Regions from separate parts of the Ignatzschineria sp. 22MB058224 genome, predicted to be linked through region 1. Evidence: riboswitches for the same ligand, from Rfam matches in the RefSeq annotation. Region 1 holds a riboswitch; each other region holds the start of a gene.
The links. A riboswitch is a leader RNA that binds a small molecule or an ion and turns the genes downstream of it on or off. The one in region 1 is predicted to bind thiamine pyrophosphate.
Positions count from the first base shown of each region.

Region 2: linked by a shared signal. The riboswitch ahead of thiB (thiamine ABC transporter substrate binding subunit) and the one ahead of thiC (phosphomethylpyrimidine synthase ThiC) in region 1 are both predicted to bind thiamine pyrophosphate.
Region 3: linked by a shared signal. The riboswitch ahead of ACPF7B_RS06765 (thiamine phosphate synthase) and the one ahead of thiC (phosphomethylpyrimidine synthase ThiC) in region 1 are both predicted to bind thiamine pyrophosphate.

Region 1 covers NZ_CP187366.1:37,706-41,569, forward strand. The annotation lists gene ACPF7B_RS00100 (LysR family transcriptional regulator) at 1-886, opposite strand, end outside; gene ACPF7B_RS00105 (DoxX family protein) at 1,101-1,517, shown strand; TPP riboswitch at 1,791-1,895, shown strand; gene thiC (phosphomethylpyrimidine synthase ThiC) at 2,040-3,824, shown strand.
Region 2 covers NZ_CP187366.1:2,049,083-2,052,946, forward strand. The annotation lists gene thiP (thiamine/thiamine pyrophosphate ABC transporter permease ThiP) at 1-443, opposite strand, end outside; gene thiB (thiamine ABC transporter substrate binding subunit) at 500-1,555, opposite strand; TPP riboswitch at 1,603-1,727, opposite strand; gene ACPF7B_RS09025 (hypothetical protein) at 1,729-1,935, opposite strand; gene ACPF7B_RS09030 (hypothetical protein) at 2,059-2,202, opposite strand; gene rsmD (16S rRNA (guanine(966)-N(2))-methyltransferase RsmD) at 2,439-3,038, opposite strand; gene ACPF7B_RS09040 (lysophospholipid acyltransferase family protein) at 3,038-3,864, opposite strand, start outside.
Region 3 covers NZ_CP187366.1:1,534,733-1,538,596, forward strand. The annotation lists gene ACPF7B_RS06750 (ThiF family adenylyltransferase) at 1-572, opposite strand, end outside; gene ACPF7B_RS06755 (thiazole synthase) at 631-1,401, opposite strand; gene thiS (sulfur carrier protein ThiS) at 1,402-1,611, opposite strand; gene ACPF7B_RS06765 (thiamine phosphate synthase) at 1,637-2,266, opposite strand; TPP riboswitch at 2,341-2,449, opposite strand; gene ACPF7B_RS06770 (sugar dehydrogenase complex small subunit) at 2,632-3,144, shown strand; gene ACPF7B_RS06775 (GMC family oxidoreductase) at 3,169-3,864, shown strand, end outside.

The DNA.
Region 1 (3,864 bases):
TCATAAAATAGTCAATAAACAACCGAGTCTTAGCAGGTATATAGCCATTACTCGGGTAGACAAGATGAACATTCATGGGAGGAGGTGCGCTTCCGGGTAATACTTCAATTAACTTACCATTATCAATTTCTCGTTGGACAGAATAGTCCATTAATCGAGTGATTCCTAGTCCTAAAAGCGCATGGTCACGAGCAGCTAATGAGTGGCTGTGAACAATTGCATAGGTAATAGGGGGACGATGATATTTTTCACCAAATTCCCAATAAATTGGTGTTCCTCGATCAGGGAAATGTAGTCCAATGCATTGATGCTTACTCAAATCATCAATGGTTTCTGGCACCCCATATTTTTCTAAGTAACGTGGTGAAGCAACTAATTTAAATTCGGTTGTATGTAGATGTTTTGCAATGACACGTGTCTCTTCAAGCTCGCCAATCCTAATCGCTAAATCAAATGGTTCTTTAGTAAAGTTCACAAAGTGATTGCCTAAACTGATCTCTAATTGAAGATTATGACGATTTTGTTCAATAAAAGGGGAGAGGTTAGGAATTAATACTGTAACGCCATAACTATCTGGTGCACTAATCCGCAATGTACCATGGGGTTTAACGTTCGCTGCTAATTGATTTTCCATCGCCAAAATTTCATCAATAGATTTTTTACAGACCTCATAATAGCTTATCCCTTCTTCTGTTAAACGCATTGCACGCGTGGAACGAATAAAAAGTTTCAAGGAGAGTTTTTTTTCTAAACGTGCGATTGCTTTACTGATAGAAGATGGAGTTGTTCCTAGTAAAATGGCTGCCTCTGTAAAACTATTGCATTCCGCGACTTTACAAAAAAGGTAGATATCTTCCAGATCAATTTTTTTGGAGATGGTACTCATAAATTTCATTGCCTTTTATGTCGAGCATTAATGCAAAAATGGAAATAATGATTTTCCATTCTTCTATATCAGCACTCTAAAAGAAACTCTACTATAACCACATGTTAAATATTTTGATGGGTTAATAAAGCGATAGATTAGTTCATTAGAATGATTTTAATTTATTCAAAATTATACAAAATTGCATGTTAGTTTTTTTCAAGAGGAATGACGAATGTTTAATCCAAATGTTTTTGTTAAAAATAGTGTTTCATCAGCTGGAGCCCAATCGTTACTCATGTTGGTGGGTCGTGCTTTCTTAGCATATCTTTTTATTGTGTCTGGATGGGGGAAAATCTTCGGTTTTTCAGGAACCGCTGCATATATGGCATCAAAGGGATTGCCAGAAGGACTATTATGGCTCGTTATTCTACTTGAACTCGGTGGCGGACTTGCAATTCTTATTGGTTTTCAAACGCGTTTTGTGGCATTTTTTATGATTATTTTTAATATCGCGACTGCGTTTATTTTTCACGGAGCCCCCGAAGATGCAACATCCTTTATGAAAAATATTGCAATCGCAGGCGGGTTTATCTATTTGATGGCGCATGGTGCTGGGCTTTGGAGTGTTGACCGTTATTTAGAAAAATAGATTATGTCCTTACTATTAGCGATTAGATAAAACTTTATTCATCAATTCCCCCCCTCAATCCTCAGTGAACCGTATCTTTGTAAGATACGGTTTTTTATGTGTAAATCATCCGTTATTTTTGAAACAGGTTTTTATTAGAGAAACAAATTACTAGTGCAATTTAGAATAAGATGAATCATCTGTTGTCTAAATTTTGATAATGGAATATTTGTATCCGAGAAACTTTGATTTTTAGGCCTAAACAGGCTATAACTACACTCTTGATACAAAGTATCAATTCGCTAGGGGAGCTCTTTAGAGAGCTGAGATTAGCTTTTGCTTAAACCCTTTGGACCTGATCTGGCTAGTACCAGCGTAGGGAAGTCACTATTAGCAAAAAGTACAATAATTTGAAAATATATTTATCAATTTTTGATGATAATTGTCGTCAATTTATTGTCATCTCTATATTGCTTACAATGTCATTTTACGCCCGTGCCAGAATCTCGTCTTTATTGATCAAAATAATAAAGGAGAGGTTTTATGACTCAAAAAATCCAATTAATGAAGCAGTTTCCCAAGAGTCGCAAAGTCTATGTTGAAGGCAGTCGACCCGATATTTTAGTGCCATTTCGTGAGATTGAATTGAGCGATACGCTTGGCCCGAAAGGGGAAGTGATCGAGAAGAATGAACCATTTCGCGTCTACGATACTAGTGGTCCTTATACCGATGAGAATTATCAAGTGGATCTCACAAAAGGGCTGCCGGCACTCAAAAGAGATTGGGTGATAGAGCGCGGTGATGTGGAGGAGTATTATGGCCGCAAAAAGAGCGCGCGCGATGATGGCTACAAGCGTGAAGATGATCCACGTATCAATGAGGGCGTATTCCCGGGGTTAAAGCGTAAACCTCTGCGTGCTAAGCCGGGCATGAATGTGACACAGATGCACTATGCACGTAAAGGAATCATTACGCCGGAGATGGAGTTTATCGCCATTCGCGAAGGGATGACGCCGGAGTTTGTACGTGATGAAGTCGCTGCAGGACGGGCGATTATTCCCTCAAATATCAATCATCCTGAAGCAGAGCCGATGATTATTGGTAAAAATTTCCATGTGAAGATCAATGCCAATATCGGTAACTCAGCGATCACCTCCAATATCGAAGAGGAAGTGGAGAAGATGACTTGGGCAACCCGTTGGGGCGCTGATAACGTCATGGATCTCTCAACAGGAAAAGATATCCATAAAACGCGTGAGTGGATCATCCGTAACTCCGCGGTGCCGATCGGAACAGTGCCGATCTATCAAGCGCTTGAAAAGGTGAATGGCATTGCTGAAGATCTCAACTGGGAAGTTTTCCGCGATACGCTGATTGAGCAAGCAGAGCAGGGGGTCGATTACTTTACAATTCATGCCGGCGTTCTACTCCGCTATATTCCAATGACGGCTAATCGTGTGACCGGCATTGTTTCTCGTGGTGGATCGATCATGGCGCAATGGTGTTTAGCGCACCATAAAGAGAACTTTATCTATGAGAACTTTGAAGAGATCTGCGAGATCATGAAGCAGTATGATATCTCTTTCTCATTAGGTGATGGCCTGCGTCCAGGATCGATTGCAGATGCTAATGATGAAGCGCAATTTGCAGAACTTAAGACGCTCGGTGAATTGACAGAGATTGCCTGGAAGCACGATGTACAGACGATGATCGAAGGCCCAGGACATGTGCCGATGAATAAGATCAAAGAGAATATGGAGATGCAGGAGAAGTATTGTCACGATGCGCCTTTCTATACATTAGGCCCATTAACGACCGATATTGCTCCGGGATATGATCATATTACTTCAGCAATTGGTGCCGCACAGATCGCTTGGTATGGTACAGCAATGCTCTGCTATGTGACGCCGAAAGAGCATTTAGGTCTTCCAAACCGTGAAGATGTGCGTGCCGGCGTTGTCACCTATAAGTTAGCGGCACATGCGGCTGACTTAGCGAAAGGGCATCCAAATGCACAAAAACGAGATGATGCACTCTCAAAAGCACGTTTTGAATTCCGCTGGGAAGATCAATTCAATCTCGGTTTAGATCCAGAGCTTGCGCGTGAGTATCATGATGAAACGCTCCCACAAGAGGCGGCAAAAGTCGCACACTTTTGCTCAATGTGTGGTCCTAAATTCTGCTCAATGCGTATCTCCCAAGATATTCGCCGGGAAGCACAAGCGAAAAACCTTGCCGAAGCGCCGGAAGAAGTACGTGTTGCGATTGAAGGCATGAAGCAGAAATCAGAAGAGTTTAAAGAGCAAGGGCAGCAGATTTATAGTTAATTACCTTTGGGAATAATTTGTTGAGATAATTGCTGTATTA
Region 2 (3,864 bases), 180 kb from region 1:
GTTGTTAAGGGGAGATTGAAGAAGACATGTGCAAGTAGAATCCCCTGTAAACCATAAGGGGAGAAGTGATACTCCAGCCCGAAAAAGTGGAGAAGTGTTGCAAGCCAGCCACTTTTGCCATAGATCGAGAGAATACCAAAAACCGCCACCAAAACCGGAAGGACTAAGGTCATTGCTGAGAGGCGAAGCAGCAATGTGCGCCCGACAAATCGGCGACGATAGAGCGCTCGAGCTAGCAAAATCGCCGGACCGACCGAGAGCAGTGTCGACAGTAGCGCCTGATAGAAGGTAAAGCCGATAATATGCCACAGATAGCGATCCCCAAAAATCTTCGCAAGAGAGATTGAAGGGGAGAAGCACCAGAGCGCCCCAAAGGCAAGAAGCGCCACAGTCACGAGGATCGTTGAGGCGATCAAGCCGGGGATCAATTGCCGATTAATCATAGAGAGGAATCATAAAAGTTATCACGAATAGTCATCACGGATAGTCATTACAATTTCTATCGACTTACGGCAAATTGCCACAGTTTGATCCAATTTTGGCGCTCTTTCGCCACCTCTTCTGCACCAAAGAGTAGCGCTTTTGCCGGCAATGGTAATGCTTTATAGACCGGAGGAAGCGGGATATCGATCACAGGATACATCCAGTTGGTGGTCGGTAAAGTCTCCTGAAATTCTGGCGTTAACATAAATTGGAGAAATTGATCGGCAAGTTCGGGATGGGGGCTTGCTTTCAATTTTGCCGCCACCTCAATCTGTAGATAGTGTCCTTCATCAAAGAGTGCGGCTGCGTAGTTATCATCATTATCATAGAGCATCTGATAGCCCGGCGATGCGGTATAGCTTAAGACAAAATCGCTCTCACCTTTCAGGAAGAGCCCGTATGATTCGCTCCAACCTTTGGTTACCGTGACGGTCTTTTTCGCCATCTTTTGCCATGCAGATTCAGTCTCCTGACCGTAGATCTTCTCCATCCAGAGAAGAAGGCCTAATCCCGGCGTACTTGTGCGCGGATCTTGGTAGATGATGCTCCACTTGTTTTCAGGATCTAGGAGCTCATCCATATTTGTTGGGGGATTATCGATCTTTCGTTTATCGTAGATAAAGGCAAAGTAGCCATAATCGTAGGGGATAAAGGTTTTGTTCTCCCATTCGATCGGTAATTTCAACATTGATTGATCAATATTCGCCGGCGTAAAGAGATCAGTCTCTTCTGCGGCGGCAATCAGGTTATTATCGAGTCCGAGGATCAGATCCGCCTTACTCTTTTTCCCCTCCATGCGCAGACGATTGAGAAGCGAAACGCCATCGCCGAGAGAGACTAGTTTTAATTCACAATCGCACGTTTTTTCAAAGCGCTCTTTAATCAGCGGCCCCGGACCCCATTCGGCGACGAAGGAATCGTAGGTATAGACGGTCAATGTCGGTTTTTCAGCAAAAGCCAGCGTCGTTAAGCTCGACAATAATAGCGATGCCACCAACAAAGTTCGGTGAAGTGGTTTACGAAAAGAGTGGGAAAGGCGCTTAAGGGGGGAAGAAAGGGTTCGATTTATCATAACGGCTCCTGTGTAAGTGTGTCACAGGATTTGAGGAAGAGCCCGCAGGCATCTCGATTCTCAAATCCCTCCGCCGGTATTGTCCGGATCAGGTTCGACGGGTGAAATCTCAGCTCTCCTTGAGCGATCAAACTCGACCGGCTCTCAAGTAACAGCACCCCGTTGAGATAGAGCTATTGTAGAAGCTTTGATAACTTCTGTAAACAGAGCAAGATTTTAAGTAAAAAGCCCATGTCGGGACCTTTTCGAGGTCCGGTATCAATAATGCCCATATTACCGGCGCGTAACTTCTGGAAGAATGCGATAGTAAGATCCGGCACCGCATCAGCCCACTTTATTTCAGTATGATTAATCGTTAAGGTAGCGATACTTGCCGGCATGCACCTTTTGGATGTACGCAGTAGTAATCTCCGGCAACTCAACAGCCTCTTTTGTCTCAATGAATCATTTTGATGATTCTTAAGAGAGTTTGTTGAGCGGCGGGAGCCAACCATTTTGTTCTTTTAACCGGTGCATGCCCGCAGTTTGGCGCTTTCAGCGCCGAGGAGAAAGAGATCTATGCAAAATAGATCAGTCGGTAATTGAGGATTGCCCATTGCCGGCATGAGATCTGTGAAAGCGTGCAGAGGTGATTTCCGGCAACTCATTAACCTTTGTTGTTTCAACAAATAAGAAGGTTTATATAGAAGGGCGGGAACTTACCAACTCAATTTTTTTACTGGTGCATGCCCGCAGTTTGGCATCGATAATGCCTATTTACCGGCGCGTAACTTTTGGAAGAGTGCGATAGTAAGATCCGGCAATTCATCAGCTTTTTTGTTTCGATTAACCATTTGAAGCATTTTTACGATTATATGCACATTGTAGGTTATCGATTCCGATCTTAAACTTCCCTATAAAGAAATAATTTACTCTCTTTGGTTTTCATTTCTCGGCTTAGCGCTAGGGGGGCGAGCGCTTTTTCGAGATCGAAGGTGGCTTTGACCGGCATCTCTAGGGAGAGAGAGGTTAAGTTTGAGAGAATGGGATTTCCCGCTAAAATCTCTAAAAGTGGAGTATAGAGATCATGGAAAAAAGGGGGGTCGAGGAAGAGATGTTGCCGGGGATATTGGGGTAACTGCTCGAGAAGCGCTTGATGAAGGGGGCTTCCCGGCGTTAAGGCTTCTAAGGCACTTCCTTTGATTAGCTGATAGCGCTCTTCAGGCACTTTAAGTGTGCGGAGATTCTGCGTTAAAGTACGAAAGACATTGGCATCCTTTTCGATAAATATCGCTCGCTTAGTACCACGAGAGAGTGCCTCAATCCCTAAAGCACCGGTGCCGGCAAAGGCATCAATCACAATTGCACCGGGTGTAGCCATCTGTAACCAGTTAAAGAGCGTTTCGCGAACGCGTGAAGCGGTCGGGCGTAATCCATCGGTATCGATCACTTCAATCTTACGGGAGCGATATTCGCCCCCAATAATCTGTACCGAATGTCTCATTATTTCATCACCTCTGCCTCAGTCACCTTGGCAACTTCCCTCTCTTCCGCGCTTTGCATCTTAGCTGTTTCCACCATATTTTCTGTTTCTGCCGTTACGGCTTTCTCTCTCTTTGTCTCTTTGGGTTTGATCGGCGCCGTTAAAGCTTTGATCTCCGCTTCTGTCGGGATCTTTGAGACATTGAGCGAAGGGACAATATGGCCACGAATCCAGCTCTCTGTCTCTTTGGCAAGTTCTGAAGTCGTCCGTGATTCTGCTTCGATCGGTGCGCCAATCACAATGGTGATAATCCCCGGCTCTTTGAGAAAACGGCCTTTCGGTGCGGCAATCCCGGAGTTAATCGCCATCGGGAGAATCGGTGCTTCAAGCTGCTTTGCCACAATAAAGCCCCCCTTCTTAAAGGGAACCACCTCACCAAAGGGAACGCGTGTTCCTTCTGGGAAGATAATGACCGATCGCCCTTCTGCAAAGCGCTCTTTTGCTTGTTTAGAGATCTGTTTCAGGGCATTTTTACCATCTTTACGATTGATCGCAATCGGCTTTGCTTTTGCCAAACCCCAGCCGAAGAAGGGAATATAGAGCAGCTCCTTTTTTAGTACAAAGGAGTGAGGCGGTAGAATAATGGTGTAGATTAAAGTCTCTAATGCCGATTGATGATTGGAGACAATAAAGTGCGGTGCTTTCTCTAGATATTTGAGATTCTCCGCGCCGATGATTCGGTAATCGATGCCGGCACCGATGCGCATCCAGCCCACTAAAATTTTCGACCAAGCGATCGTCACGTTTCGATACCAAGAGCCGGTCAAAAGAACGGTACTTATCAGCA
Region 3 (3,864 bases), 690 kb from region 1:
ATCACTCCCACCGAGCTACACGTATCATCTCTTTCTAAAGGAAGACTGTGTAGTAGGCAACGCAAACAAGGGGCAGTATGATTATTTGGCATATTAAAGTTAAAACTCATGCCATAACTCTCTAACGCCGAACCAAAAATCCATGGGATTTTCAACTTATAACAAGCATCATTGATCAACATTCGTAAAGCAAGATTATCTGTTCCATCGAGTAACAAATCATGACCTACAATTAAAGATTCAATATTATCACCGGAAACATCTGCAATATGGGTCGTAAGAGAAATCGCTTGAGCAATCTGCAAAAGATGATTTTTCAGTGCGACAACTTTTGGTAAGGCAAGCTTTGCATCCTCTTCAGTAAAGAGTGTCTGTCGCTGAAGATTCGAGTATTCAACAAAGTCACGATCAATCAATGTAAGATGACCAAATCCCGAGCGAGCCAGTGTTTCTGCATGTTGAGATCCAAGAGCTCCACAACCTATGATCACTATTTTTGCTTGATGAAATTGAGTAAGACCTTGCTCACCAATTTTATGGAAACGTGCCAAGCGGCTATATCGCCCTTGCATAATGACTCTCCCTCATATTCGATTACTTTAAACAGTCTAGATCTATAAACAGGATTAATTATGATGTAATTATTCCGGTCACTGGACTGCTTGCCGTTGGTGTCAGTTTCATTGGCATTCGTTTGGCTTCATACCCTAAACGCCCTGCTTCTACGGCAAGTCTCATCGCTCTACTCATTTTGATTGGATCTTCACTATAAGCGACTGCACTATTCATTAATACACCATCTGCACCGAGCTCCATCGCATAAGCAACATCCTTGGGGCTTCCTAATCCCGCATCAACAATCACCGGCACAGTTGCTTGCTCGATAATATATTGTAGATTCACAGGATTCATAATTCCCAATCCACTTCCAATCGGCGAAGCCCCCGGCATAATGGCATGACACCCCATCTCTTGCAGTCGTCTTGCTAAAACAACATCATCAGAGGTATAAACTAAAACAGTCATTCCTTCTGCTAATAACATTTCAGTCGCTTTCAACGTTTCAATTGGATCGGGAAGCAATGTCTTTTTACAACCAATCACTTCAACCTTTATCATGTCACAAAGTCCCGATGCATAGGCAAGTTTAGCTGTCCTTACTGCTTCTTCTGCGGTATAAGCGCCAGCAGTATTTGGCAATAATTTATACTTTGAGAGATCAAGCGACTCTAACAAATCTGGCTGCTTGTCATCAAAAATATTCATACGGCGAACTGCAAATGTTAAGACTTCTGTCCCACTCTCTTCCACAGCCCCTTTTTGCTCTTCAAAATTACGATATTTGCCTGTTCCTAAAAATAGACGTGAATTAAACGCAAAATTTCCAATATTTAAAGTCATTTAACCTCCTCCCACAAAATGTACAATTTCAAATTGATCACCCTCGCAAACGGATATCTGCGAATAATCTTCTTTTTTCACCACTTCTCGATTACGCTCAACAATAAAAAAACGACGTTTATCGAGTTTTAAAAATTCGATTAGCTGATGGACTGTTCCAATGGAATCATTAACTATTAGCTCATCACCATTAATAATAATTTTTTTCAAAATATCCTCACTTACAAGCCTAAAACTAGGGGGAGCTCACCATTTTTCGAATATAACGCGCCCGCTCCTGCGCTAAAGATGGATCTAAACGATGACCGACGAGGGGGAAAAAGGCAGACATTATCGCTAACCCCGATACAATAGATGAAACTTTTAACGCTGTTTCTGCATTCATTCCGCCAATTGCAATTAATCGTCCTCTTTTTTCTTTAGCAATACGATATGCTTCCTCCAGACGCTCTATTCCTAATGCGGGATAACTCTTTTCACCCGTTGGAAAAATATGACCTAAATAGAGATAATCATACATAGCGATATTACGTTCAACAGCGCTTACCGAATGTATTGAACGACCAAATTTCATGTCTGGAAATGCCGATTGTAACAGTGCTAAAGAGAGGCTTTTCTCAGTCAGATGTGTTCGAGGTATTTTAAAAGCATGCGCAATATCCGCACGATCATTCACAATTAATTTATCTTTATCAATACCCTGATCTATCATTCCTTCAATTAAACGAGCAAGAGATTTTGCTGAACGTGACTTTTCACGCAATTGGATAAAATCGACAAATGGTAAAATCGCGATAATTGTCTCAATCAGATTCTCATCAGAAATCGCAGATAGGTTAGGAGTGACAGCATGTAACAACACCATATTTACTCAATTCTCCATTGCAGAGAAAAGGGTAATAGAACCATGAAAGTTGCTTCAGCACATTAGAAAAACTCTCCTGTCATTCACCGCTTTCCTCCGCTAGTATTAACTAGATCAGGTTATAAGAGTCCCGAAGTTTCACTTCAATCTCAGCTGTTAACAACAGCACCTCTAGGGGAATATTAATTTCATCAAAGTATAGAAGATCTCCCTAATTAGAGCAACTCTCTTTTCAAGAGTGCTTGATATCTCAGTCACTAAAAATACCTAAATTTACCAAATATTGACAAATGTCAATATTTCTATTGCTAATGTGTAGTGTCAAAGATTTTTTATTTTATCAATTAAACGGAGACTTATAGAATATGGATAAGTATATTCCTAGCGATCCTTCCCGTCGGAAATTTCTGATTGGAAGTTGCGCTATATCAGCATTTATGTTGATGAGCCCCTATACCTTTGCGGCAAACTTTACTGAACAAAATGATGAGGTGAAGTTAGCTAGATTCCTCACAAATAAACAGCTTGATCCTCTACTTGTTGAAAGAGCCTTTGATGCCCTTGCGAAAGTAAATAGTAACTTTCAAGCAGAAGCAAAAGAGCTTTTAACATTTATCAATAATGGTCAGTATTCAAATATCGATACGCTAAAAAATAATCCTATCTTTAAAGAGAAATATCAAAATACGGCAAAAGATATTATTGCCGTATTCTATCTCGGCTACGCTGGTACTCCTCTCCCTCAACGTGCGCATGATGGTGTTCAATTTGTAACTTATACCGAAATTGAAACCTACAAGCTCACTCAGAAATATACCCCAATCCCTGGTTATTCTCGATGGACAACCAATTATTGGGCAACTCTTCCAAAAGCGTAATAGATTTCAATAGAGGACAAAATAATGAGTACAAAAACATATGATGCTGATGTTATCGTCATCGGCTCCGGAGCAGTCGGATCAAATGTCGCCAACGAGCTCGCAATGAAAGGAAAGTCAGTTATTTTATTAGAAGCAGGACCTAGTGTTCCGCGTTGGAAATTATTGGAAAACTTTAAGAACTCCGGCCGTCACTATGACCGTAATAATGCTTATCCCAATAATCCTTGGGCACCAACGAGTAACCAAGAAGGATATTTAGAGAATGAAGGTTCATTTAAAATGATGCCGGGAATGCTCAAACTTGTTGGCGGAACAACTGCTCACTGGGGGGGAGCTACATGGCGTTATACCCCAAGTGACTTTAAAATAAAATCACTCTACGGTGTCGGTCGCGATTGGCCAATGACCTATGAAGATTTAGAACCATATTATGTACGTGCAGAATATGCTATTGGCGTTGCAGGTAATGATGCAGAGGATCAATCAGGTGTCAATCCTGGAAAAGCCTTCCCTCCACGCTCAAAACCATATCCAATTGAGCCTGAAGCAGATATTTATATGACAAAAAAGATCAAAGAAGCTCTTCAGCCCGCAGGTATTGCTGTAATTCATGAGCCAACTGTCCGTATCCCTAAATCATACGATGGGCGACCTGGCTGTCAAGGTAATAATAACTGTGATCAGATCTGCCCGATTGGTACACTCTATAATGGATCC